DNA from 3 places in the Mesorhizobium sp. WSM4821 genome. Region 3 is predicted to be linked to each of the others. Evidence: predicted binding sites of a transcription regulator. Region 3 holds the regulator's gene; each other region holds the start of a gene.

Region 1 (8,076 bases), 1.6 Mb from region 3:
TGAGCATCAGCCGTCGAAAAACAGCAGGCCGCCTCGCTCCACCAGCGGCGACATTCTGTTCCCTGTCCCGTGGACAGAACCGGCAGCCGGTTATACTGGGATGCCCCGGACACAGGAGCCCACACGTAAGACCCATGTCGCCACGACCCGGAATCGGCCGGCCACGCCCCGCCGCTGGAGCCAATCCCCCAGGCGTCAGCCTCTGCCGTGCGCTGTCGAAACTCGGCCTGTGCTCGCGCAAGCAGGCGGAGGTTCTGGTCGCCGAAGGGCGCGTCCGGGTCGCGGGCAAGGTCGTGCGCAACGGCTCGATGCGGGTCGATCCCGGCCGCGACCGCATCGAGGTCGACGGCAGCCGCGTCGTTGCCGAGCGCAAGATCTACCTGATGATCAACAAGCCGCGCGGCCTGGTGACCACCCGCGACGACCCGCAGGACCGCGGCACCGTCTATGACTGCCTGGCAGAACTCGCCCTGCCCTTCGTGTCGCCGGTCGGCCGTCTCGACAAGGCCAGCGAGGGCCTTCTCCTGATGACCAACGACACGCGCTTCGCGCAGCGCCTGCTCGATCCCGCTTCGCATGTCGCCAAGGTCTATCATGTGCGGATCAGCGGCCTGCCCGACGAGGCCATGCTGGCCCGGTTGCGCGCTGGCGCGACCGTCGATGGTGAGTTTTTGACGGCGCGGTCGATCGAAATCCTGCGCAGCGGCACCAGCACCGCCTGGCTGGAAATCACCCTCGACGAAGGCCGCAACCGCCATATCCGCCGGCTGCTCGGCGCGCATGATATCGAGGTGCTGCGCCTTGTGCGGGTGGCGATCGGCCCACTGCGCCTCGGTGACCTTGCCAAAGGCAAGGCACGCCATCTCACCGCCGAAGAGCTGGCGCTGTTTGCGGCCTGAGCGGGAACACATCGCTCTTCCTTCTCCCCTCCTTTTGGGAGAAGGAAAAGGGCAGCCCTGCCGTCCGGCCTACTCGGCCGGGACCGGGCTGAGGCCGGGATCGCCCATCGAGCGCGGCCTGGTCTCCATGCGTGCCGAGGCGCGGGCGAGCACGCTCTGCCGGTTGACCGATTTGCGCTCGGCGTCGATGCGCTGGATCAGGATTTCCGCGCGCTCGATCGACCCGAGCAGGGCCAGGATCGTGCCGCGTTCGGCGGCGCCCGCATTCGGTCCCAGCGCCAGCGTGCGGGCGCGCAATTCCTCGACCTCCGGGAGATTGACATGACCGGCCGGCATCTGCGGGTCGGAAATGCCGTAGGTCGGCAGGATCTCCCGCAGCGAGACGTCGAGCTTGCTCAACGCGACGTCGACGATGGCCTGCGCCGGGCTGCTGAACTTCTCACGCCGCACGCGGCGCGCCACCTGATGCATCGATTCCGTCAGGGCGGCCGTGAAGTCCGCCTCTTCGATCAGGCTGGCGATCAGATCGAGCTGGTCGTAGGGCAGATCCTCCTTCATGAGATCGGCGGTGTAGGCACGGATATCACGGCTGAGGATGTCGGTTGCGAGATAGTGCTCGCCCGGATCCGACGGCGCCTTCTTGGACGAGCGTGCGATGTCGAGGAACATGGCGCCGGCCTGGAGGTGCCGGGCCGTCTCCTGCTGAACGGCGGGAACGGCCTTGGCAAAATCGCCGGCCAGCTTGCGGTCGAGGAACCTCGGCGTCGAGAAATCCTCGGCGTCCTCGTCGTCCGTGTGCCCGACACGCGACAGGACCCGCTCGAACATCCCGGTGAACGGGAACAGCAACAACGTGTTGAAGACATTGAAGAAGGTCGAGTAGACGCCGACAGCGACCGGCACCAGGGGGAAGGTTTCCTTGCCGTCGACGATCACCGGAACGGCGGGATCGCCGCCGAAGAATTGCATGACCCATGCGAGGATCTCGATGGAGACGAAGAACAGCGGAATAGTGATGCACACGCCGATGATGTTGAACGAGATGTGCGCGTACGCGGTCCGCTTGGCGTTCTTCGAAAGGTTGAGCGAAGCCATCCACGAGGTGATCGTGGTGCCGAGATCGGCGCCGAGCGAGAAGGCGACCGCCGTTGTCCAGTCGAGAATGCCGGCGGCGCCAAGGCCCATCACGATGCCGATCGTCGCCGAGGACGAATGGATCATGGCGGTCACGCCGGCGGCGATGAACACGCATTTGAGAAGGTTGAGGTAGGAGTCGGCCGTCAGCGTCTGCAGCAGGGCCATGACTTCGGGCAGGTTGCGAAGCGGACGCAGGCCGCCGGTCATCAGGTTGAGGCCATAGAAGATCAGCGCGAAGCCCATGCAGGCGAGCGCTGTGTTCTTGATCTTTTCGCTTTTGGCGAAGCAGTAGACCAGCGAGAACACGCCGGCCAGGATCAACCCGAGCGGACCGAGCGGCAGGGCGATGAGCCCGTTGCCCAGCGTCGTGCCGATATTGGCGCCCATGATCACGCTGATCGCCGGTCTCAAGGCGATGACGCCGGCATTGACCAGGCCGACGACCATGACGCTCATCGCGGTCGACGACTGGATGACGCCCGTGATCAGCGTTCCCGCCAGCACGCCCTTGATCGGCGTTCCCGCGGCTTTGGCGAGAAAGGCGCGCATCCGGTTGACCGAAAGCGCCTGGATGCCATTTGCCATGAAATCCAGGCCGAGCATGAAGATGCCCAACCCGCCGATCACCGGCACGAAGATGTCCTTGAAGATATCTATATCCATGTCACGCAGTCCCCAACAAGCCGCCACCGCGGCGGGTTCAATTGTCGCGCGAGGCGGCCCGGCCCTTCACCCGGCTCAGTTTCCGACGGGCGCTTGCCTTGCCCAGTACTGTTCGATCTGGTCGACGAGCGCCTTTGGCAGCGGCACATAGCCGAGCGCCGCGGCCTCGCCCGCGCCCTGTGCGAAGGCGAGCCGGAAAAGGTCGTGCACGCGGCGATAGCGATGTTCCGAGCGTCCCGAGACCTGAACGACCGCGAACACCGCCGTGCTGATCGGATAGGCGGCATCGCCGTCCCGGTCGGTCAGCGAAGCGAAGAAATCGGTCGTTCGCGCCCAGTCGATGGAGGTCGCGGCAGCCTGAGCGCCCTCCGGCCCCGGGTTGACGAAGGTGCCGGATTTGTTCTGGATCAGCGCGTAGGAGAGGTTTGCGCGCTGGGCCTGGCCGGACTCGGCATAGGCGATCGCGCCTTTCGTGTCGTGCACGGCGCGGATGAGGTTCTGCGTGCCTTCCGCGTCAGTGCCGAGCGGCCACGAGATCAGCGTATTGGCGCCGTATTTCGCCTTCCACTCCTCGCTGGTCGCCGACAGATACTCGGTAAAGACAAAGGTCGAGCCGGAACCATCCTTGCGGTGAAGAATGCTGATCCTGAGATCGGGCAGCGTCAAATCCGGATTCACCGCCTTGATCGCGGGATCGGACCATGACTGGATCTTGCCCAGGTAGATGTCGGCCAGAAGCGGCCCGGTCAGGCGAAGGCTGCCTGGGCCAATGCCGTCGAGATTGACGACGACGGCGATGGCTCCCATCACGATCGGAAACTGCTGGCGGCCGGCCTTCCTGAGGTCGTCGGCGTTGATCGGCGCATCCGTCGCGGCAAAATCCATGTCCGGCTGATCGAGACGCAGGACGCCCGCGAGCGAGCCGACGATTTCATAGTCCACCTTCCAGTCGGGCGAGACATAGTCGCCGCCATCGGCGCGCGCGTTCTCGTAGGCCGCTGCCCATTTGCCGATGATCGGTGCGGCCAGTGTCGATCCGGCGCCGCGAATGGGCTCAGCCTGTGCAGCGGCCTCGATCGCCACGGCAACGGCAAGCGTGAAGGCGCCGCTCGTTATCTTCGCCCATTTACCCCGCAGTGAAGCAAAGCCGGCTGCAAGTATCATGACGGTCCCCCACTATACTGCGCATACGGGTAGCTATTTTTCAGTCTTGCCAGATATCAACAGTCATCCGTCCGGCGAGCGGACGCTGGCCGGAAGAGCACATCGCTCATCGTATGAACCTTGGTTAACGATTGGATGACAGAGATGTGGTGGGACGACTCTTTTTTATTCGAATCCTTCCAACCGCAGCACTTGCCCTGGAGAATCGTTCGACCACCTCAGAGCCGATGAACGGCTCTGCGCAGCGCCTGTGAAGTCTGGGGCAAATTACTTCGCGTCGTGGAAGATGATGCCGACGGTGTGGCGCATGCCTGAGCGAAGCCGGCTGACGCCGTGCCTGAGATTGACCCGGTAGCTGCCTTTGCTGCCCTGGACCGGCCGATTGTGGACCGCGAAAGCAACGGCGTCGCCCTGGCGCAGCGGCACCACCTCGGCGCGGCTCTGCATGCGCGGGCGCTGCTCGGTCAGCACGAACTCGCCGCCGGTGAAATCCTTGTCCGGCTCCGACAGCAGGATCGCCACCTGCAGCGGGAAGGCAAGATCGCCGTAGAGATCCTGATGCAGGCAGTTGAAGTCGCCGGGACCATATCGCAGCAGCAGCGGGGTCGGCCGCGTCTGGCCCTGGTCGTGGCATTGCTTGAGGAACGCGGCGTGTTCGTCCGGATAGCGCTGCGCAAGCCCCAAACGCTCGTTCCAGTCGTTGGCGACCACGGCGAGGCGCGGATAGAGCGCGGTGCGCAGGCCGCCGATCAGCTCGGGCAAGGGATAGCGGAAGTAACGGTACTCGCCCTTGCCGAAACCGTGCCGCGCCATATGGACATGGCTGCGGAAATGGCTTTCGTCTGGGTAGAGCGCTGAGATCTGCCTGCACTCCTGCGGAGTCAGCAGCTTTTCCATCACCGCGCAGCCATAGCCGCTCATCCCCTCGGCCAATACCTGCCAATCATATCCGCCGACCCGCGCCTCCGCCGATCGGACCCGTGCCCTCGAACCTATCGAATGAATGGTCATGGCCTTGCCTCCTCTGGCTCGTAGCCTTCTGCCGACAGATGGGTGAACAGCGCGTGCGAACCACCCGTTTCCTGCCAATGAGGTTACGCACAGAGTTGAAGCTGCCGATCTGCGCCAGAGGGAGATCAGCAGCCTCGCCGTCCCACCCCTAGATCAGCTTCTCCAGCGTGATCGGCAGATCCCTCACCCGTTTGCCGGTGGCATGGAACACCGCGTTGGCGATCGCCGGCGCCACGCCGACGATGCCCAACTCGCCCACACCTTTGCCGCCGAGCACGGAGGAATGCGGGTCGGGGATGCCGACCGAGATCACCTCGATGGCGGGAATGTCGGCATTGGTCGCGATGAGATAGTCGGCCAGGTTGTTGTTGACGATGCGGCCATGGCGGCGGTCGACGATGCCTTCCTCCAGCAGCGCCTGGCCGATGCCCATGATGATGCCGCCCTTCCACTGGCTTTCGGCGAGCTTGGGATTGTAGAGCCGGCCCGAATCCAGCGCCGACACCACGCGCGACACGCGAACCGTGCCGAAGTCCTCGTCGACGCGCACCTCGATGAAATGCGCGCACCAGCTGTGCCGTGAATAGTCGCCCTCGGTGTGCGACAGCGCCGTGGTGATGGTGGTGTAGTTCTTGTAGCGATCCTCTGGCGTGGAATCCGCCGGCATGGTGTCGCCCATCGCCTCGATCCGATCGCGCCCGATGCTGGCCAGCAGCTCGGCGATCGAGACCTCAGGGCCGTCGCCGCGCGGCGAGGCGATGCGGCTGTTGGCGACGACCAGCGTGTTGGCCTGCAATGCATGGAATGGCGAATTTGGATCGTTGATCGCCAGCCCGACCAACTGGTCGAGCGCGGCTGTCGCTGCCTTGTGCACGGCGCCGGTCATTACGCCGGCCAGCCGCGACCCGCCGGTGACGCCGGCGCGGGGATAGCGGGAGTCACCCAGCTTCACCACGACGTTTTCAGCCGGCACGCCCACCACTTCGGCTGCGGTCTGCGCCAGGATCGTATAGGTGCCCTGCCCCATGTCGATGCTCGAGCTTTCGACCTCGACCGAGCCGTCGGCGAGGATGCGCACGACAGCCTCGCCATAGGCGCGCCGCACCGGATAGGTGCCGGCGGCAACGCCCCAGCCGATCAGCTGATTGCCGTCGCGCATCGAGCGCGGCTCGGGTGTGCGCTTCGACCAGCCGAAGGCCTCGGCGCCAACCGCGAAGGCCTCGCGCAGCTGCCGCGTAGACCACGGCTTTTTCGCTTCCGGATCCTGTTCGGCGTAGTTCCTGAGCCGGATTTCCAGCGGATCGACGCCGACCTCGTAAGCCAGTTCGTCGATGGCGCTTTCGATCCCGAAGGCGCTCGGGTTCTCGCCCGGCGCGCGCAGGGCACCCGGCACCACCGTGTTCACCCGCACGACATTCTGCCGCGACGAGAAATTCGGCGTCGCATACATGATCGAGGTGACCGAACCGAGCGGCTCGACCCACATGCCGTCGACCGAAGTCTCGTTGACGCCGCGGTGCACGATCGACTGGATCCGGCCCTCCGCTTCGGCACCGAGCGCCACCGTCTGGCGCGTCGCTGCCCGTCCGCCATAGGCGGTAAAGGTCTGTGGCCTCGTGACCGCGAGCTTCACCGGCCGTCCCAGCATTTTCGCGGCAATCGCCGCCACCGCGCTATAGCCGTATGCGAACGCCTTGGAGCCGAAACCGCCGCCGATATAGGGCGAGACCAGGCGCACATTCTCGAACGGCACGCCGAACCATTCGGCATAGGTCCGCGCCATTCCGTCGAGCCATTGGCTGGGCTCCCACACCGTCAACCGGTCGCCCTGCCAGTGCGCGATCAGGCCATGCGGCTCCATCGGCGACTGGTATTCGCGCGGCGTGTTGTAGGCGGCGCAGATCCGCACCGGCGCCGAAGCGAAAGCCGCTTCCGCGTCGCCCCATTCCTTGGTCATCGTGTCGATCGGAATGCCGTCGCCGGCCTTCGGATCGCTAAGGTCGACGATTGCCGGCGTCTCGTCATAGCTGACCTTGACCAGGGCCGCGGCCGCGACCGCCTGCTCGAAACTCTCGGCCACCACCGCCGCGACATGCTGGCCGCTGAAGGTGATGTCGCGCGCCAACGGACAATAGGGGGCGTCAGGCGGCGGCGTGCCCAGCCAGTCCGTAGCGGTGTTGAGGCGCAACGCATTGTCCGGCGTCAGCACCAGCAGCACGCCGGGTGCGGTTTCGGCGGCGGCGGTGTCGATCGAACGCACCCGGCCCGCCGCAATCGTGCTCTCGACGAGAACGGCATGGCTAAGCCCGTCGAGCCGCTGCTCGACCGCGTATTTTGCGGCGCCGGTGATCTTGGCCGGGCCGTCGACGCGCGACAGCCGCCCGCCCACGGCTTCCGCGAGAACGGCGCCGTCCGACGCGTCGCCCCTCTTCGAATCGCCATGTCTGGTTCTGATCTCGTGAGCGGTCATGCAGCTTCTCCCACTTTCAGGATGGCGCGGGCGACGACGCGCGGCGCCAGTTCGATCTTGTAATGGTTGGCGCCGTGGTCGACGGCGCCTTCGATGGCGAGCAGGCTGGCGCGCCTGGCCGTGTCCGGTTCCAGCACCTTGCCCTTGAGCGCCTCTTCCACGGCGCGGGCGCGCCACGGTTTGGTGGCGACACCGCCGAGCGCTACGCGCAAATCCCTGATCGTCATTCCGTCGGCTTCGAACTCGATGCCGACGGCGGCGCTCGCCGCGGCGAACTCATAGGACTGCCGGTCGCGGATTTTCAGATAGGTCGAACGTTGCGCCGCTGCGGAGTTGGGAATGCTGATCGCGGTAATCACCTCGCCCGGCGCGATCGCATGTTCCCTGTCGGGCGTGGCGCCCGGCAGGAGAAAAAAGTCGTCGACCGCGATCTGGCGGTCGCCGAGATGAACGATGGCATCGAAGGCGACCAGCGCCGTCGCCAGATCGCCCGGATAGGTGGCGATGCAGGCCTCGCTGGTGCCGAGCACGGCATGGCCGCGGGTGACGCCGCCGATCGCCGAGCAGCCGCTGCCGGGCGAACGCTTGTTGCAGGCGGGAAAGTTCGCCGGATCGCGGAAATACGGGCAGCGCGTACGCTGCATCAGATTGCCGCCGATGGTCGCCATGTTGCGGAGCTGCGCCGATGCAGCCTGCCACAGCGCTTCCGAGACGGCGGGGAACCGGCTCTTG
Region 2 (8,076 bases), 260 kb from region 3:
CAGGTCGAACACCTCGTTGACTACCTCGACATGGCGGGCGTCCGGCCGGTCGATCTTGTTGATGACGACGATCGGCTTCAGCCCGACCTTGAGCGCCTTGCCGACGACGAATTTGGTCTGCGGCATCGGCCCTTCGGCGGCGTCGACCAGCACGATGGCCGAATCCACCATCGACAGGATGCGCTCGACTTCACCGCCGAAATCGGCGTGGCCTGGCGTGTCGACGATGTTGATGCGGAAGTCCTTCCAGTCGACCGAGGTCGCCTTGGCCAGGATGGTTATGCCGCGTTCCTTTTCGAGGTCGTTCGAATCCATGGCGCGCTCGGCGACGCGCTGGTTGTCGCGGAACGAGCCGGACTGCTTCAGGAGCTGGTCGACGAGGGTGGTTTTTCCATGGTCGACGTGCGCGATGATCGCGATATTGCGGAGTTTCATGTTGTGGTCTCGGGAGCGTTGCAGGCAGCAGGCCAAAGGGCGCTGCCTCTTTCGGTTGCGCGGCTCATACAGGGTTTTTCGCAATTGCGAAAGAGGAGGCGTGTCACCAAATACATGGTCACCAAATCTTAAGCGTCTTGGTATGAAATGAAATTATTAACCAATGCGGAACCTTTCACGGTCGGGGCAGTTCGAATTTCATGACCAATATGGGCATCAGATACCGGCCAATCCTCGCATGGGCTGCCCTGGGCGTGCTCCTTGCGGCAGGCGCCGCGCAATCGGCTGCGATCTTCAACGAGGCACGCCCTGCCCTGCCGTCCGATACGCGTCCGGCGGAGCAGCTTTTTGCCGATGCTCCCGATGGCGTCGACCCGGTGGTGACCGGGCCGGTCAGCGCCGCCTTCAAGCAAAGGCAGAAAAACGCCGGCTGCGACAGCGCGGTCTGGCCCAACATTCCAACCGTCTGCTATCCGGACTGACGACCGCGCTTTACCCCCCAAGGGGAGGGTCGATCCGCGAAGCGGAGCGGGGTGGGGCTTCCCTACCTGTGTCGGCGCTTTACCCCCACCCCGTCTCATTTGCAAAGCCAACCTCGCCGACTCTCCCACAAGGGACCCACAAGGGGGAGGGTGAATAGGCGCCAGTCACTCACGCCGACTGGACCGGATCGAGCGTGACCTTGTAGAGTTCGTTGTCGTCGCGATCCATCAGCCGCACCGTCATCTGCTCGGTGGCGCCGTCGATGTCGACGAGGCCGAAGAACTGCAGCCCGGCCGAGGGCGGTAGGTTCTGCCCCTGCTCGGCGGTCGGCGCTTTGATGAATTTCAGCTCCGGACCGAAGGTCATGTCGAAATCGTTGGGACCGAACGTGCCGGCGTGAAGCGGACCCGAGACGAATTCCCAGAATGGATTGAAGTCCTGGAACTGCGCCTTGTCAGGATTGTAGTAGTGTGCCGCCGTGTAGTGCACATCGGCGGTCAGCCAGACGGTGTTGTCGATGCCGGCATTCTTTATGTAGCGAAGGAGGTCGGCAATTTCCAGCTCGCGGCCCTTGGCCGGGCCGTTGTCGCCATTGCTGACGGCCTCGGCGCCGACCTTCTTGGCACCATCGTTCCAGACGACGAGACCCAGCGGCATGTCGGCGGCGATGATTTTCCACGTCGCGTTGGAGTTTGCCAGTTCGCGCTTCAGCCACCTCGTCTGCTGTTCGCCGAGAACGCGCGATTGCGGCGTCATCGTATCCTGCATGCCAGGACCATTGCGGCCGCGATAGGAACGCATGTCGAGGAAGAACACGTCGAGCAGCGGCCCGTAGGCGATCTTGCGATAGACGCGGCCGGGTTCCGATGGCTCGTAGCGGATCGTCGTCATTTCCTGAAAGGCGCGCGCCGCGCGTGCCGCCAGAACATGGATGGACTTTTCCGAATAGCGGTCGTCGGCGCTCAGGTCCTTCGAATCCGACCAGTTGTTCACCACCTCGTGGTCGTCCCACTGATAGAAGGTCGGGCAGATGGCGTTGAGCCCCTGCACATTCCTATCCATCATGTTGTACTTCCACTGACCCCGGTACTCATCCAGCGTCTCGGCAACCTTGCGCTTTTCGTCGATGAGGACGGTGTTCTTCCATTTGCCGCCGCCGGGCAGGTCGACCTCGTCCTTCATCGCGCCGTCGGCATAGATGGTGTCGCCCGAATGCAGGAAGAAGTCGGGCGTATGCTTGCCGATCGTGGCGTAGGTCTTCATGCCGGTGTCGTCGATGCCCCAGCCCTGGCCTGCTGTGTCGCCCGACCAGGCGAAACGAATGTCGCGCTTCGAAGCCGGCGCCGTGCGGAAACGGCCGACGACCGGCTCGGAGACGGCGTTGATGTCGGCGAGATCGGCCGCAATCATGCGGTAGAAGATGTCCTGGTCGGAGGCGAGGTCGGTGAGCAGCCGCTTCGCTGTGTAATCGCTGGCAGGCGACGTAGCGAGCGGCGCAAGGCGAATGGCGTTGGCGAAATTCTCCGTCGACGACACTTCGAACATGACGCGCGACGGGCGATCGGTGCGCGTCCAGACCATGCCGCTGGTGGCGTCGACGTCGCCGGACTGGACGCCATGGGTGAAGGCCGGCCGCTGATTGGCGCGGGAATAATAGGGAAGCGCGAGGCCCGAGGCGCCGACGAGGCCAAAGGCGCTCGCCGACGCGACGAAAGCGCGCCGCGTCATCGAAATTTTGTTCATGGCTGTCTCCTGGATGGCGTTGAACGTCGCCGCCAAGCTCCAGCGTCAATGTTTCAGCCGCATCTCAAAATCATGAAGGTTTGATAACAATCGACAGGCTAGCGAATCTCCCTCCTTGAGGGGAGATGTCGCCGAAGGCGACAGAAGGGGTCGTCTCGCGTGGAGCGCCGACCTCCTGCGTCGCGGTAAGGGGCCGAGCCCGGTCGGACCGCCCCCCTCTGGCCGCTTCGCGGCCATCTCCCCTACGTGGGGGAGATTGCAGCTTGACCGTCGCGCCTTAAGCCGCCTGCGGTTCCGGCTCGAAGGCCGGCCGGCTGGTGTTGATCAACAGCGAGATGCAGGCTGCGGCTATTGCCGTCATGCCGGCTATGAGGAAGGCAAGTTCGTAATTGCCCTGCAGTTCGCGCATGGTGCCGCCGAAGAGGGCTGCGGTCGCAGCGCCCACCTGATGGCCGGCGACGATCCAACCGAAGACGATCGGCCCGCTGCGGTCGCCGAACGCCTCGTTCGACAGCCTGAGCGTCGGCGGCACGGTGGCGATCCAGTCCAATCCGTAGAGCACGGCGAAGATAATCAGGCTGGTCGACGAGAAGCCGGAGTAGGGCAGATAGATCAGCGACAGGCCGCGGATCGCATAATAGACGCCAAGCAGCTTGCGCGGATCGAAGCGGTCGGTGAGCCAGCCCGACAGCGTCGTGCCGATCAGGTCGAAGATGCCCATCAGCGACAGCAGGCCGGCGGCTTGCACCTCACCGATGCCCATGTCGCCGCAGAACGCGATCAGGTGCGTGCCAACCAGTCCATTGGTGGTGAAGCCGCAGATGAAGAAGGTGGCGAACAGATACCAGAACACGCGGGTGCCAGCGGCGCGGCGCAGCGTGTTGAGCGTGTGCATCAGGAAATTGCCCTGCGAGGCCGGCGGAACCGGCGGCACGTCGTCGGCCTCGGCGCCGTAGCGTACCATGCCGATCGAGGCCGGACGCTCCGGCACCAGCAGCCAGACCAGCGGCACCAGGCAGGCGGTGGCGACCGCAATGGTAATGACGACCGGCTTCCAGCCGCCTGACTGGGCGAGTGCGGCGAGCAGCGGCAGGAACACCAGCAGGCCGGTAGCGGCGGAGGCCGACATCAGCCCCATCACCAGGCCGCGATTGGTCTTGAACCAGCGGTTGACGATGGTGGCGCCAAGTACCGTGGCGACCGCGCCGGAACCGACGCCGGAAAACACGCCCCAGGTGAGAAGCAGATGCCATGGCTCGGTCATCAACAGGCTGAGCGCCGTCGAACCCGACATCAGCAGCAGCGCTGCCAGCAGCGTGCGGCGCAGCCCGACCCGTTCCATCAAGGCTGCGGCAAACGGTCCGGTCAGACCGTAGAGGAAGATGCCTATGGCCGCGGCGAGCGAGACGACGTCGCGCCGCCAGCCGAAGCTCTCCTCCAGCGGCAGCATCATGACCGCCGGCGCCGACCGGAGGCCTGCCGCGATCAGCAGACAAAGGAAAATGACGGCGACCACGACGAAGGCGTAGCGCTGGCCAAACGGACGGGAGTGGACTATCATGTTACTGACCGGTACGTTGCTGATGGGTGAAAGGTATACGTACCGATCGGTAACATTGTCAACCGGGCAACACCATGTCGAGAATGAAAAGCATTGAACCGACGATCAACTCGGATGATGTGGCGCCACCACTCCGGGCCGCTCAGAAGATCCTTGGCGTGGCGCGTGACCTGTTCTATCGGCAAGGCATCAGGGCGATCGGCGTCGACGAGATCGTCAAGCGCGCAGGCGTCACCAAGCCCAGCCTCTACCGCAGTTTTCCGTCCAAGGACGAGCTGGCCGCCTCCTATCTCCGGCAATACGACCTCGAGTTCTGGGGCCGCTTCGATGAGGCGGTGGCTGCCCATCCCGGCGATCCGCGCGCGCAGATTGCCGCCTTCCTGACCCGCGTCGGCAAGCGCACGCAAAAAGCTGACTATCGCGGCTGCGGCATGACCAATGCGGCGGTCGAATATCCCGAGCACGGCCACCCGGCCCGCATCGTGAGCGAGGCCAACAAACAGGAATTGCGCCGCCGCCTGCGCGCCATGGCGGCCGCGATGGGCGCCGCCGACGCCGATACGCTGGGCGACGGGCTGCTGCTGCTGATCGAGGGCGCCTATATCAGCGGCCAGTTGTTCGGGCACGGCGGACCGGCGCAATCGGTGGCCAGGAATGCCGATCTGCTGATCGGGGCGAGCTTGAAGAAATAGCGTTAGACGATACGCTGGGCCGCCCGAAACGGAGATGTCCGCCATGCGAACCCTGTTGATCCCGCTTGCCCTCGCCGGCCTCTGTCAAGCGGCCCAGGCCGGCGACATTTCCAGTGTCTACACCGATCTCGACTGGAAGAAGAACTGCGTGACCTACGCGCAAGCCGAGGAAGGTGACGGCGACTGGGCTAGTCTTGCCTGCTCCGGCTACCGCGGCTACCCGGTGCTGGTCGCTTACGACGATGCCCGGGAATCGCTGTTCTACGGATTTCCGTCAAGCGACATGACCGCGGTCTGGGAAAGCTTTATCGGCTTCAATTCGGCCGGCCCCAGGATCGAGTGGCGCATCGAGACAAACGGCGATCGCGCCGTTCCTTTCGCTGTCATCCACCGTCGCTCGATCAGCAATCCCGAGGACGAGAACAAACCGACCGAAGTGCTGATCGTCGCCAAGGTTGCCCAGCCGGAAACCTATGTGGGCTGCACCGTCGGCCTGGTGCTGGCCACGGGCGACCCCAGTGCCAACGACCAGGCGCGCAAGCTCGCCGACGAGAAGGCGAGGACCTTTGCCTGCGGCAAGGACAAGCGCGTCGTCATCGGCAAGGCGCCGGACTTCGGCCGCGTCGACAATTAGTGGCAACCGCCGCCCTTCGGCGATCCTTCACGCCCCCCTCTGCCCTGCCGGACATCTCCCCACAAAAGGAGGGAGATCGGCTGCCAACTTTCGCTTTCGCCAATCTCCAACGCTGAAAGAGAGACGGGACGGCCAAACTGCCAATCTCCCCCGGGAGATGGGGGGCGCTGTCCCGCCGACGTCTCGCAGTTTCCGCACCACCTTAATGCAATGCTTGGAAAAACGTCGGATTAATTGCTCGCCTTGGCCCGCTCGATCGCCTCGACGATCATCTTCTTGGCGTAGGCGGCACCGTGCCAGCCCTCGATCTTGACCCATTTGCCGGGTTCGAGATCCTTGTAGTGTTCGAAGAAATGCTGCACCTGGTCGCGCGTGATGTCAGGCAGCTGCGTGTACTCGGTGATGTTCTCGTAGCGTAGCGTCAGCTTGGGTGAAGGCACCGCGATGATCTTCTCGTCCAGGCCGGCATTGTCTTCCATGACCAGCACGCCGATCGGTCGCACATTGATGACGCAGCCCGGCACCAGCGCGCGCGTGTTGCAGACCAGCACGTCGATCGGGTCGCCGTCACCAGACAGCGTGTGCGGCACGAAGCCGTAATTGCCGGGATAGCGCATCGAGGTGTGCAGGAAGCGGTCGACGAACAGCGTGCCGGCCTCCTTGTCCATCTCGTACTTGATCGGCTCGCCGCCGATCGGCACCTCGATGATGACGTTGACGTCTTCCGGGGGGTTCTTTCCGGTGGCTATGGCTTGGATACGCATGGCTTTGTCCCTCTTTCGATTGGAGACCGATAGCGGGCGGCGGCGCATGGTGCAATGCGGCGAATGGTGCTGAGGCAGACTGAGAGCCTATGGAGAGGAATGCCGGGCCGTCATTCCCAGACGAAGGCGACCTTCTTCAGCGCCTTCTGCTCGAAGACCTCGACGCCCTCGGCGACGTCGCGGCCACCGGCGCCGGCATAGAAGGCGAGCGCGTTCTGGTTGTCCTCCAGCGCCCACACTACCATGCCTTTCAGGCCATGATCCGCCAGTCGCGCCCGTGCCGCCGAGAATAGCCGGCTGCCGAGCCCGATGCCCTGATATTCCGGACGCAGGTAAAGTTCGTAGATCTCGCCCTGCTGCCTTAGTTCCCGGGCGCGGTTCTTGCCGATCGTGGCGTAGCCGGCGATCTTGCCGCCGATCTCGACGACCAGCACGGTGGCGGCGCGACGGATGGCATTCGCCCACCAGGCCGCGCCGCGACGGTTGATCATAGACGTCAGCGTGCGATGCGGAATGATGCCGGCATAGGCGCCGAGCCAAGCCTGCTGGTGCACGTCGGCGATGGCATCCGCGTCGCGCGGCTCGGCTTTCCTGATGTCGATGCTCAGCGTGTTCATGATTGGTTAACCATAAACCGGCATCGACCGAATGCAAGAGTCCGGTCAGCCGGCGCGATGCTTTCGCACAGGCCATCGACAGGTCCGCAGAGGTGCCGTCAGGACACGTTCAGGATCGACTCAAATCTCGACCAGATGATCGTCGAGCTCATTGCTGCCGCCGGACGAGACCGGAAAATGTTCGGCCAGCACCGCGCCCGTCGCTTCGATCGCCTTGACGAAGCCGTCGGCGAGGCGGTCGTTATGGGCATGGGCGGTCAGGTCGCGGACGACGCCGTCCCAAACATCCTGGCGGACCTGGGCGTCGATGCCGCTGTCGGCGACCACCTCGGCGTAGCGCTCGGCGATCGAGACGAAGATCAGGACGCCGGTACGTGCCGTGGTGCGATGGACGTTGCGGGCGAGGAACTGCTTTATCGCATTGGCATGCGCGGCCTGGTAGCGCAGCCGCCTCGGCACCAGATGGATGCGCAAGCCGGGCAGTGTCCACAACAGGACAAGCACGCTGACCAGCGCCAGAACCTGGGCGATGACGAAATGCGGCACGCGGATCGATAGCCACCAGGCTTCCAGCCCATAAGCGACGGCAAGGCTGACGAACAGCATGGCCAACGTCGCCATGAAGGCGGCCGGGAAGAAATAGCCGTCGCTGGCATGCGCCACCACGCAGTAGATCTCGCCGTCGGTTCTTGATTCGGCGGCGCGGATCGCTTCGGCGATGCGGTCATGATCCTCCGGGCCGATCGGTCGTGTTGCCATGTCGTGTCTCACCAGCTTCCTGAAGAACCGCCGCCACCGGACGAGCCGCCGCCGCCCGAAAACCCGCCGCCGCCACCGCCCGACGACCAGCCGCCGCCGGAACGGCCCGATGACCAGCCGCTGCCGGTACCGGTTGTCCAGGCGCCGCCCGAGGACGAGGAACGCCTTTGGCCATAACGGAATGTCATGCCCAGCCATTTATACACGCCCGGCGACAGCTTTGTGCCGAAGATCGGCGGCAGGAACGCCATCGCCAGGCCACCAAAAAACAGCGTCGCCCACACGATCATGAACAGCACGACGATGGTGTCGAGGGAATTGTCGTCGGCCGGATTGCGTTCGCCGCGCGCTTCCAGCTCTTCCGGATTGCCTTCCAGCACCATGACCA
Region 3 (8,076 bases):
TCGGTCTTCCAACGCTCTTCCTGGAAGTTGGACCACGAAACGCCAATGACCTTGTCCTTCGCCTGCGCGACCGACGCGAGCGTCAGCGACATGGCGACCCCCGCCAGGATGACGGCTGTGAATCTCTTCATGGTATTCCTCCCTGCGCCACGTACGGCGCGACCAAACTGGCCCAAAGGCCGGCACAAAAGGCTCTATTTTTTCGAGCCTCGAAAAAATACTGGTCGAACGCCGAAGCGCTGTCAACATCAATTCTGATGGATTTTGATGTCCTGCCCGGCGTTTTTTCGAGTCTCGGAATAAATAATGACAGGGCTGTCGGCTTCTGCCAATATTTGCCTGGTGTCGCCGACGGCCTTCGCATCACGAGAGGCCGCGAGGACGACCGGGAGGAACGCAAGACATGTCGGTCGGAATCCGCCACGACGATTTGCGCCGGCGCAACCGGGGGATGGTGATTTCGGCCGTGCGCCGGGCCGGCCATCCGTCGCGAACTGAGATCGCGGCGACTACCGGCCTCAGCCATTCGACGATATCGGCGATCTCTTCCGACCTTATCCACGAGGGCATCCTTGCCGAGAGCAGGGCAAGCGAGACCGTTTCGCTGAAACGCGGCCGGCCGCAGGTCGGCCTCAGCCTCAATCCGGAAGCGGCTAAGGTATTGGCCGTCGTGTTGTCGTTGAATTTCCTTTCGGTCGCCGTCATCGATTATGCCGGGCAAGTGGTCGCCGAGGAACAGCGCCGGCTGGACACGCTGACCATGTCGCGCGACGCACTGATCGGCGAATGCGTCGCCATCGTCCGGCGCCGGCTCAAGGATCCCGACCTCGATGTCCAAAGCGTCGCGCGCATCGCGCTGGCGATCCAGGGCATCACCGATTCCCATGCGCGAGCCATGCTGTGGTCGCCGATCACGCCGCAGACGAACATCGCTTTCGCCGACATTCTGGAAGACCAGTTCGGCATCCCGGCCACCATGGAGAACGACTGCAACATGATGGCCGTGGCGCTGCGCTGGCGCGACCCGGATCGTTACCGCGACGATTTTATCGCCATCCTGCTCTCGCACGGCATCGGTATGGGGCTGGTGCTGAAAGGCGAACTGTTCACCGGCACTCATTCCTCGGGCGGCGAATTCGGCCACATGATCCATCGCCCGGGCGGCGCGCTCTGCCGCTGCGGGCGGCGCGGCTGCGTCGAGGCCTATGCCGGCAACTACGCCATCTGGCGCAACGCTAGGCAGTTGAGCGAAAACACCGAGCCGGTCGCCGATGTCAGCGATGCCGACATGCGGGCGCTCGCCGCCCGGGCGCGCGAGACGGACGGACCGGAGCGCGAAGCCTACCGCAAGGCCGGCGAAGCGCTCGGCTTTGGGCTCGGCAGCCTGTTCGCACTGATCGATCCGGCGCCGGTCGCCATGGTCGGCGCCAGTGCCGCCGCTTTCGACCTGATCGAGCCGGCCCTGCGCGAAGCCATCGCCCAGACCGCCGGCGGCCAGCATTCGGGTTCGATTTCCTTCGACACCGAGCCGAACGAGCTGCCGCTGATCCGCGAAGGCTGCGCCATGCGGGCGCTAAGCTTCGTCGACCAGGAGATTTTCGCGCCGGGCGTGCAGGCGAGAGGAGGCTCAGCGGGGAAGAACGTGGCTTGAGTTTGACCGAAGAGCGCGGGAGGCCCAACTTCGTCATCCCTGGGCGAAGCAATGGGCGTTTTCGATAGCCGCCAAGACATGCGATCCGCCAACGCAGCACATCCGACTGTCAGAACCTTCGCGCCGTGGAGCTAGTCTTCCCTGATCGCGTAGCCGGCACCGCGGATGGTGCGGATGACATCAGGCATGCGACCATTGTTGACCGCCTTGCGCAGCCGGCCGACATGGACGTCCACCGTGCGTTCGTCGATGTAGATCGTCTCGCCCCAGACATTGTCGAGCAGCTGGCTGCGCGAGAACACGCGGCCGGGATGCCGCATCATGAATTCGAGCAGCCGGAACTCGGTCGGTCCGAGCCGGATCTCACTCTTCTTGCGATAGACCCGGTGCGATTCGCGATCGAGCACGATGTCGCCGACCTTGAGAACGCTGGACAGCACTTCCGGCTTGGCGCGACGCAGCAGCGCCTTGACCCTGGCCATGAATTCCGGTGTCGAGAAGGGCTTGACCAGATAGTCGTCCGCTCCGGTGGAAAGGCCGCGCACCCGGTCGCTCTCCTCCCCGCGGGCGGTCAGCATGATGATCGGCAGCCGCTCGGTTTCGGGACGCACCCGAAGACGCCGGCAAAGCTCGATGCCGGAAATCGCCGGCACCATCCAGTCCAGCACCAGAAGATCGGGCACGTTCTCCTGCAGCCGGATCTCGGCCTCGTCGCCGCGTGTCACCACCTCGACTTGATAGCCTTCGGATTCGAGATTGTAGCGGAGGAGGACGCCTAGAGGCTCTTCATCCTCCACCACCATGATGCGCGGCGCGATCATCGGCCGGTTACCCCTGTCATGTCGCCGGCGCCGACATTGTCGTCTCGTCGAGCTTCGGGCGGTCCGCCGGCAATTGATTCCCGGTCACGACATAGTAGGCGTTTTCGGCAACGTTGGTGACATGATCACCGATACGCTCGAGATTCTTGGCGCAGAATAGAAGGTGCGTGCAGGCGGTTATGTTACGCGGATCCTCCATCATGTAGGTCAGGAGCTCGCGAAACACCGCCGTGTATTTCACGTCGATCCTCTCGTCGGCGGCGCGCAGTTCCTTCAACGCGTCGGCGTTGCGCGAGACATAGTGCTCGACCACGCCGCGGAGCTGCTCGAGAACGAGATCCGCCATGGCGTCGATACCGTGCGAGAGATTGCGTGGCGTGGCGCTCTGTCCGACGGCGCTGACCCGCTTGGCTATGTTCTTGGCCAGGTCGCCGATCCGCTCGAGATCGCCCGCCATGCGGATTGCGCCGACCACGGCACGCAGATCCTGCGCCATCGGCTGCCGCTTGGCGATCAGCGTGATCGCGCTATCGTCGAGTTCGCGCTGCCGCGCATCCATGATCGTGTCGTCCGAGACGACGCGCTGCGCCATCGCATTGTCCGAAGCTAGCAACGCGCGGATTGACGCCGCGACCATCGCGGCGGCTAGCTCGTCCATGTCGCGGAGCAGCCGGTCGATGTGCTCCAATTCCTCGTCGAAAGATGCGACGGTGTGTTCACCCATGATACTGTCCTCGTGTTCGAAATTCGCCGCCGCTCAACCGAACCGGCCGGTGATGTAGTCCTGGGTGCGTTTGTCGTCGGGATTGGTGAACATCTTGTCGGTCGCGCCCTCCTCGACCAGATAGCCGAGGTGGAACATGGCCGTGCGCTGCGACACGCGCGCTGCCTGCTGCATCGAATGAGTGACGATGACGATCGTGTAGTTCTGGCGCAGTTCGTCGATCAGTTCCTCGACGCGGGCGGTGGCGATCGGATCAAGCGCCGAACACGGCTCGTCCATCAGGATCACCTCCGGCGACACCGCGATGGCGCGCGCGATGCACAGGCGCTGCTGCTGTCCGCCGGAGAGACCAGTGCCCGACTCGAGCAGGCGATCCTTGACCTCGTTGAACAGGCCGGCCTTCTTCAGGCTCGATTCGACGATGCCGTCCAACTCCGCCTTACTCCTAGCCAGGCCGTGAATGCGTGGACCGTAGGCGACGTTTTCGTAGATCGACTTCGGAAACGGGTTCGGCTTCTGGAACACCATGCCGACGCGAGCCCTGAGTTCGACGACGTCGATTTTCGGGTCGTAGATATCCTCGCTGTCGAGCGTGATCTTGCCGGTGACCCGGGCGATCGGGATCGTGTCGTTCATCCGGTTCAGGCAGCGCAGAAAGGTCGACTTGCCGCAGCCCGATGGGCCGATCAACGCCGTCACCTGGTTTTCACGGACATCGAGATCCACGTCGAACAGGGCTCGCTTCTCGCCGTAATGAACGGAGACCTTTGCGCCCTTCATCTTGATCGAAGGTTCGTTGGTCCCGCTACCCAGTTTCTGTTCGACGCTGGCTTCCGTCATGATGTTCATATCCTCTACTCCTTACCAGCGCCGCTCGAAGCGCCTGCGCAGTATCACCGCAATGGCATTCATGATGACCAAAAACAGCAGCAAGATCAAAATCGCCGCCGAAGTCTTCTGCTGGAACCCGGCTTCCGGGAAATCGGCCCACATGAATATCTGCACGGGAAGGATCGTCGCGGGATCGGTGAAGCCGCCGGGGATGTCGACGATGAAGGCGACCATGCCGATCATCAGCAACGGCGCGGTCTCGCCCAGCGCATGCGCCATTCCGAGGATGGTGCCGGTCATGATACCCGGCATCGCCAGCGGCAGGACGTGATGGAATACGGTTTGGACCTTGGACGCTCCGATGCCAAGCGCCGCCTCGCGGATGGATGGTGGCACGGCGCGTAGCGAAGCGCGTGAGGCGATAATGATGATCGGCAGCGTCATCAGCGCCAGCACCATGCCGCCGACCACCGGGGCCGAGCGCGGCAGGCCGAAGAAATTCAGGAATACGGCAAGTCCAAGCAGGCCGAAGACGATCGAAGGCACCGCCGCCAGATTGTTGATATTCACTTCGATGATCGTCGTCAGCCGGTTCTTGGGCGCAAATTCCTCAAGATAGATCGCCGCCGAAACGCCGATCGGGAAGGCGATGGCGAGCGTTACGATCATGGTCAGGAACGATCCGACGACCGCGCCCCAGACGCCGGCCAGTTCCGGCTCGCGGCTGGCGCCGGTGAAGAAGAAGATCGAGTTGAACCGGCTTTCGATCAAGCCGTCGCTCTTCAACGTGTCGAGCCACACGATTTCCTTGTCCGAAATCTTTCGCGATGCTTCCGGCGTATCGATGACGCGCAGGGATGCCTGACCGCTCGCGGCGGGCGCCGTGCTGTCCAGCGCCTCGATCACCGTGCCCTTTGCGATCGCCGTCCCGTTGCCCCCCGGCGACAGCGCGGTCAGCTTGACCGTACCGCCGTTGAACACGACCAGCAGCGACGATGCGCCGCTCGTCAGCGTCAGCATGCCGTTTTCGCCCTCGGTCGCACCATGGCCGCGCGCCAGCGCCAGCAAGCCATCGTCGCCGAAGGTCAGGTCGATGTCGCCGCTGGTTCCCGAAGGCGTGACGCTCGTTGAAATGGGTTCGTCCGAACCGACGTCAGCAAGCAAACCCTTGAGATAGAGGTCGGCAAAATCGTCCAGTGGAACCGCATAGTCCACCGTTCTTCCGAGCATCCCCGCATCAGCCGCAATATCCTTGCGCAGGAAGACGCCCGTGCCGCTGGAAATCAGCCCGCGCAACAGGCGCTTGTCCTGACGGCTCTTCACATCCGGAAATTTTGCCGCAAGCGCTTCCTGGGCGATGGAATCATAGTTTACGTCACCGAGTTTCGCTGGGTCGACCTTAGCCGACGAAAGATCGATCGGCAGCGTCAGATAGTTCAGCCGCAGCGCCGGAATCGCCTGCGTGACGACGGTCGACAGGAGCAACACGAGGAACAACCCAGCCAACGCGACGGCTCCGGCGCCGAGCCACTTGAACCACGCTTCCGCACGGTAACGGCCCTTCAGCCGCGCCTTGGCGGCATCGTCGGTATGAATGCTGACCGGCCGTCCGCCGGCGCCAAATGACGCGATCGCATCAGTCATATTGCTCTCGGTATTTCTGGACGACGCGCAAAGCGACGATGTTGAGGGTGAGCGTGATGCAGAACAGCACCAGGCCAAGTGCGAAGGCTGCAAGCGTCTTGGCGCTGTCGAATTCCTGATCGCCCACAAGCAGCGTCACGATCTGAACCGTCACGGTGGTGACCGCTTCGAGCGGGTTGGCCGTGAGGTTTGCCGCCAGCCCCGCCGCCATGACCACGATCATTGTTTCGCCGATGGCGCGGCTGACGGCGAGCAGCATCGCCGAAACGATGCCCGGAAGGGCGGCGGGAAGGATCACCTTGCGGATGGTTTCCGACTTGGTCGCGCCGAGGCCGGCGGAACCGTCTCTGAGGGATTGCGGAACGGCGTTGATCACGTCATCGGAAAGCGAGGAAACGAAGGGAATGATCATGATGCCCATGACCACGCCTGCGGCGAGCGCGGATTCGGACGCAACGCTTAGACCCAGACTTTCGCCGATACCGCGAAAGTAGGGTGCAACCGTCAGTGCGGCGAAGAAGCCATAGACGACTGTCGGAATGCCGGCGAGGATTTCCAGCACCGGCTTTGCGACCGCGCGGACGCTTTTGGAAGCGTAATCCGAAAGATAGATCGCAGCCATCAGCCCGATAGGCGCGGCCACCAGCATGGCGATGAAGGTGATGAGCAACGTGCCTGCAAAGAGCGGCACCGCGCCAAAAATGTCCTGGTTGACGTCGCCGGCTTCCGTTCCCGCGCCGGTAAAGGCGCTCTGCGGCGACCAGTGCGTACCGAACAGGAACTTGTAGAACGGCACCTGTTGGAAGAACCGCAGCGATTCAAAGATCAGCGACAGGACGATGCCGATCGTCGTCAGGATCGCGACCACCGAGCAGGCGATCAAGAATGCGCGAAGAACGCGCTCGACCACATGGCGCGCCCGGTAGGCCTGCGCGATACGCGAATAGGCCCAGTAAAATCCGGACGCGGAAAGCATCAGCGCGACGGCCCAGATGATCCAGGTGCTGGTCGCGTGGATTGATTTGTAGACGGCAGCGGCCGCCTCTTTCGTGGGATCGGCGAAGCCGACAAGCCCGCCAAAGGCCATGGCGCGAGCGTCGCGGATGAAAGCTTCGACTTGCGGAATGCCCATTCCCGACAACTCGGCGGAGAAGCGGTCGGCAATGATTGACGATTCAATTCCCGGCGTCACCATCGACCACAAAACGATTGCAAGCAGCGCGGGACCGGCGGCAAAAAGCGCCAGAAACATGCCATGCTGGCCAGGCAGCGAATGCAGCCGCGCGACGTCGCCATTGACACTGGCAACAGCACGTGTCCGGCCTATCCAATAGGCCGCGGCGGCCAAAACCAAGAGCAGAACAACGAGATAACCGACCATGATTCAGGACGTCCCCTCGACCGCCGGTCATTCACCGGCTCAAAGCACGGGACATTGGTCCCGCGCTTTGGGCATTAGAGCATGAGGGTCAGAGCGGATATTTGCCCGGACCCCGAAACATCAGGAGCCCATGCCCTTCAAGGCCTTGGCGTTTTCGGCCCACGTAGCGCGCTCGGCATCCGGCAGCGGTATCAGGCCCTTGTCGGCCAGATAACCCTCAGGACCCCATGCGCCCTCCGAGGTGTACTCGGCGATGAACTCTTGCATGCCGGGAATGACGCCGACATGCTCTTTCTTGGCATAGATAAAGAGCGAGCGGGAAACGCCATAGTCGCCCGATGCGATGTTCTCGAAGGTCGGCTCGACGCCATCGACCTTGTGGCCCTGCAGCTTGTCGGCGTTCTGGTCAAGGAACGAAAAGCCAAAGACACCGAAGGCATTGGGGTTGGCTCCCAGCTTCTGGACGATCAGATTGTCGTTTTCGCCGGCCTCGACAAAAGCGCCGTCTTCGCGGATTTCGCCGCAGCCCTTTTCATTTGCCGCCTTCACTTCTTCCTGGCAGGCCGCGTCCATGACGAGCTCAACGAACGCGTCGCGCGTGCCGGACGTGGGCGGCGGGCCAAGCACCTCGATCTTTGTCGCGGGAAGCGACGCATCGACATCCGACCAGTTCTTGTAGGGATTGGGGACGACCTTTCCGTCGATGGCGACGTTCTTGGCGAGCGCCTTGAAAACCTGGTCCTTGGTCAGATCGACTACAGCCCCTGCCTTCGAGTTGGCGAGCACGATCCCGTCGAAGCCGACCTTGATCTCGACCGGCGTCACGCCATTTGCCTTGCAGGTTTCAAGTTCGCTGTCCTTGATGGCGCGCGAGGCATTGGTGAAGTCAGCGGTATTTTCGCCGACGCCCTGGCAAAACAGCTTCATGCCGCCACCGGTCCCGGTCGATTCGACGACCGGGGTCTTGATCTTTCCGCTCTGGCCGAGCTTCTCAGCGACAGCCGTCGTGAAGGGGAACACTGTG

The links. The regulator PhoB, encoded in region 3, activates phosphate uptake and scavenging genes when phosphate is short. The targets are predictions, from matches to a motif close to TGTCATNNANCTGTCAT.
Region 1: pstS (phosphate ABC transporter substrate-binding protein PstS) is a predicted target of PhoB. The motif match lies at 3,988-4,004, and genes of this name have one in related genera.
Region 2: AC0NID_RS07515 (alkaline phosphatase D family protein) is a predicted target of PhoB. The motif match lies at 2,734-2,750, and genes of this name have one in related genera.

The regions. Positions count from the first base shown of each region.
Region 1 is NZ_CM148371.1:3,471,906-3,479,981, reverse strand. It holds gene AC0NID_RS16750 (pseudouridine synthase) at 135-899, shown strand; gene AC0NID_RS16745 (Na/Pi cotransporter family protein) at 969-2,699, opposite strand; gene pstS (phosphate ABC transporter substrate-binding protein PstS) at 2,775-3,863, opposite strand; gene AC0NID_RS16735 (2OG-Fe(II) oxygenase) at 4,131-4,874, opposite strand; gene AC0NID_RS16730 (xanthine dehydrogenase family protein molybdopterin-binding subunit) at 5,023-7,344, opposite strand; gene AC0NID_RS16725 (FAD binding domain-containing protein) at 7,341-8,076, opposite strand, start outside.
Region 2 is NZ_CM148371.1:1,574,335-1,582,410, reverse strand. It holds gene typA (translational GTPase TypA) at 1-435, opposite strand, end outside; gene AC0NID_RS07520 (hypothetical protein) at 636-917, shown strand; gene AC0NID_RS07515 (alkaline phosphatase D family protein) at 1,087-2,661, opposite strand; gene AC0NID_RS07510 (MFS transporter) at 2,939-4,222, opposite strand; gene AC0NID_RS07505 (TetR/AcrR family transcriptional regulator) at 4,297-4,914, shown strand; gene AC0NID_RS07500 (hypothetical protein) at 4,958-5,548, shown strand; gene ppa (inorganic diphosphatase) at 5,779-6,312, opposite strand; gene AC0NID_RS07490 (GNAT family N-acetyltransferase) at 6,423-6,929, opposite strand; gene AC0NID_RS07485 (TPM domain-containing protein) at 7,050-7,688, opposite strand; gene AC0NID_RS07480 (TPM domain-containing protein) at 7,697-8,076, opposite strand, start outside.
Region 3 is NZ_CM148371.1:1,837,062-1,845,137, reverse strand. It holds gene xylF (D-xylose ABC transporter substrate-binding protein) at 1-131, opposite strand, end outside; gene AC0NID_RS08835 (ROK family protein) at 404-1,651, shown strand; gene phoB (phosphate regulon transcriptional regulator PhoB) at 1,783-2,472, opposite strand; gene phoU (phosphate signaling complex protein PhoU) at 2,489-3,196, opposite strand; gene pstB (phosphate ABC transporter ATP-binding protein PstB) at 3,230-4,045, opposite strand; gene pstA (phosphate ABC transporter permease PstA) at 4,058-5,671, opposite strand; gene pstC (phosphate ABC transporter permease subunit PstC) at 5,664-7,052, opposite strand; gene AC0NID_RS08805 (PstS family phosphate ABC transporter substrate-binding protein) at 7,173-8,076, opposite strand, start outside.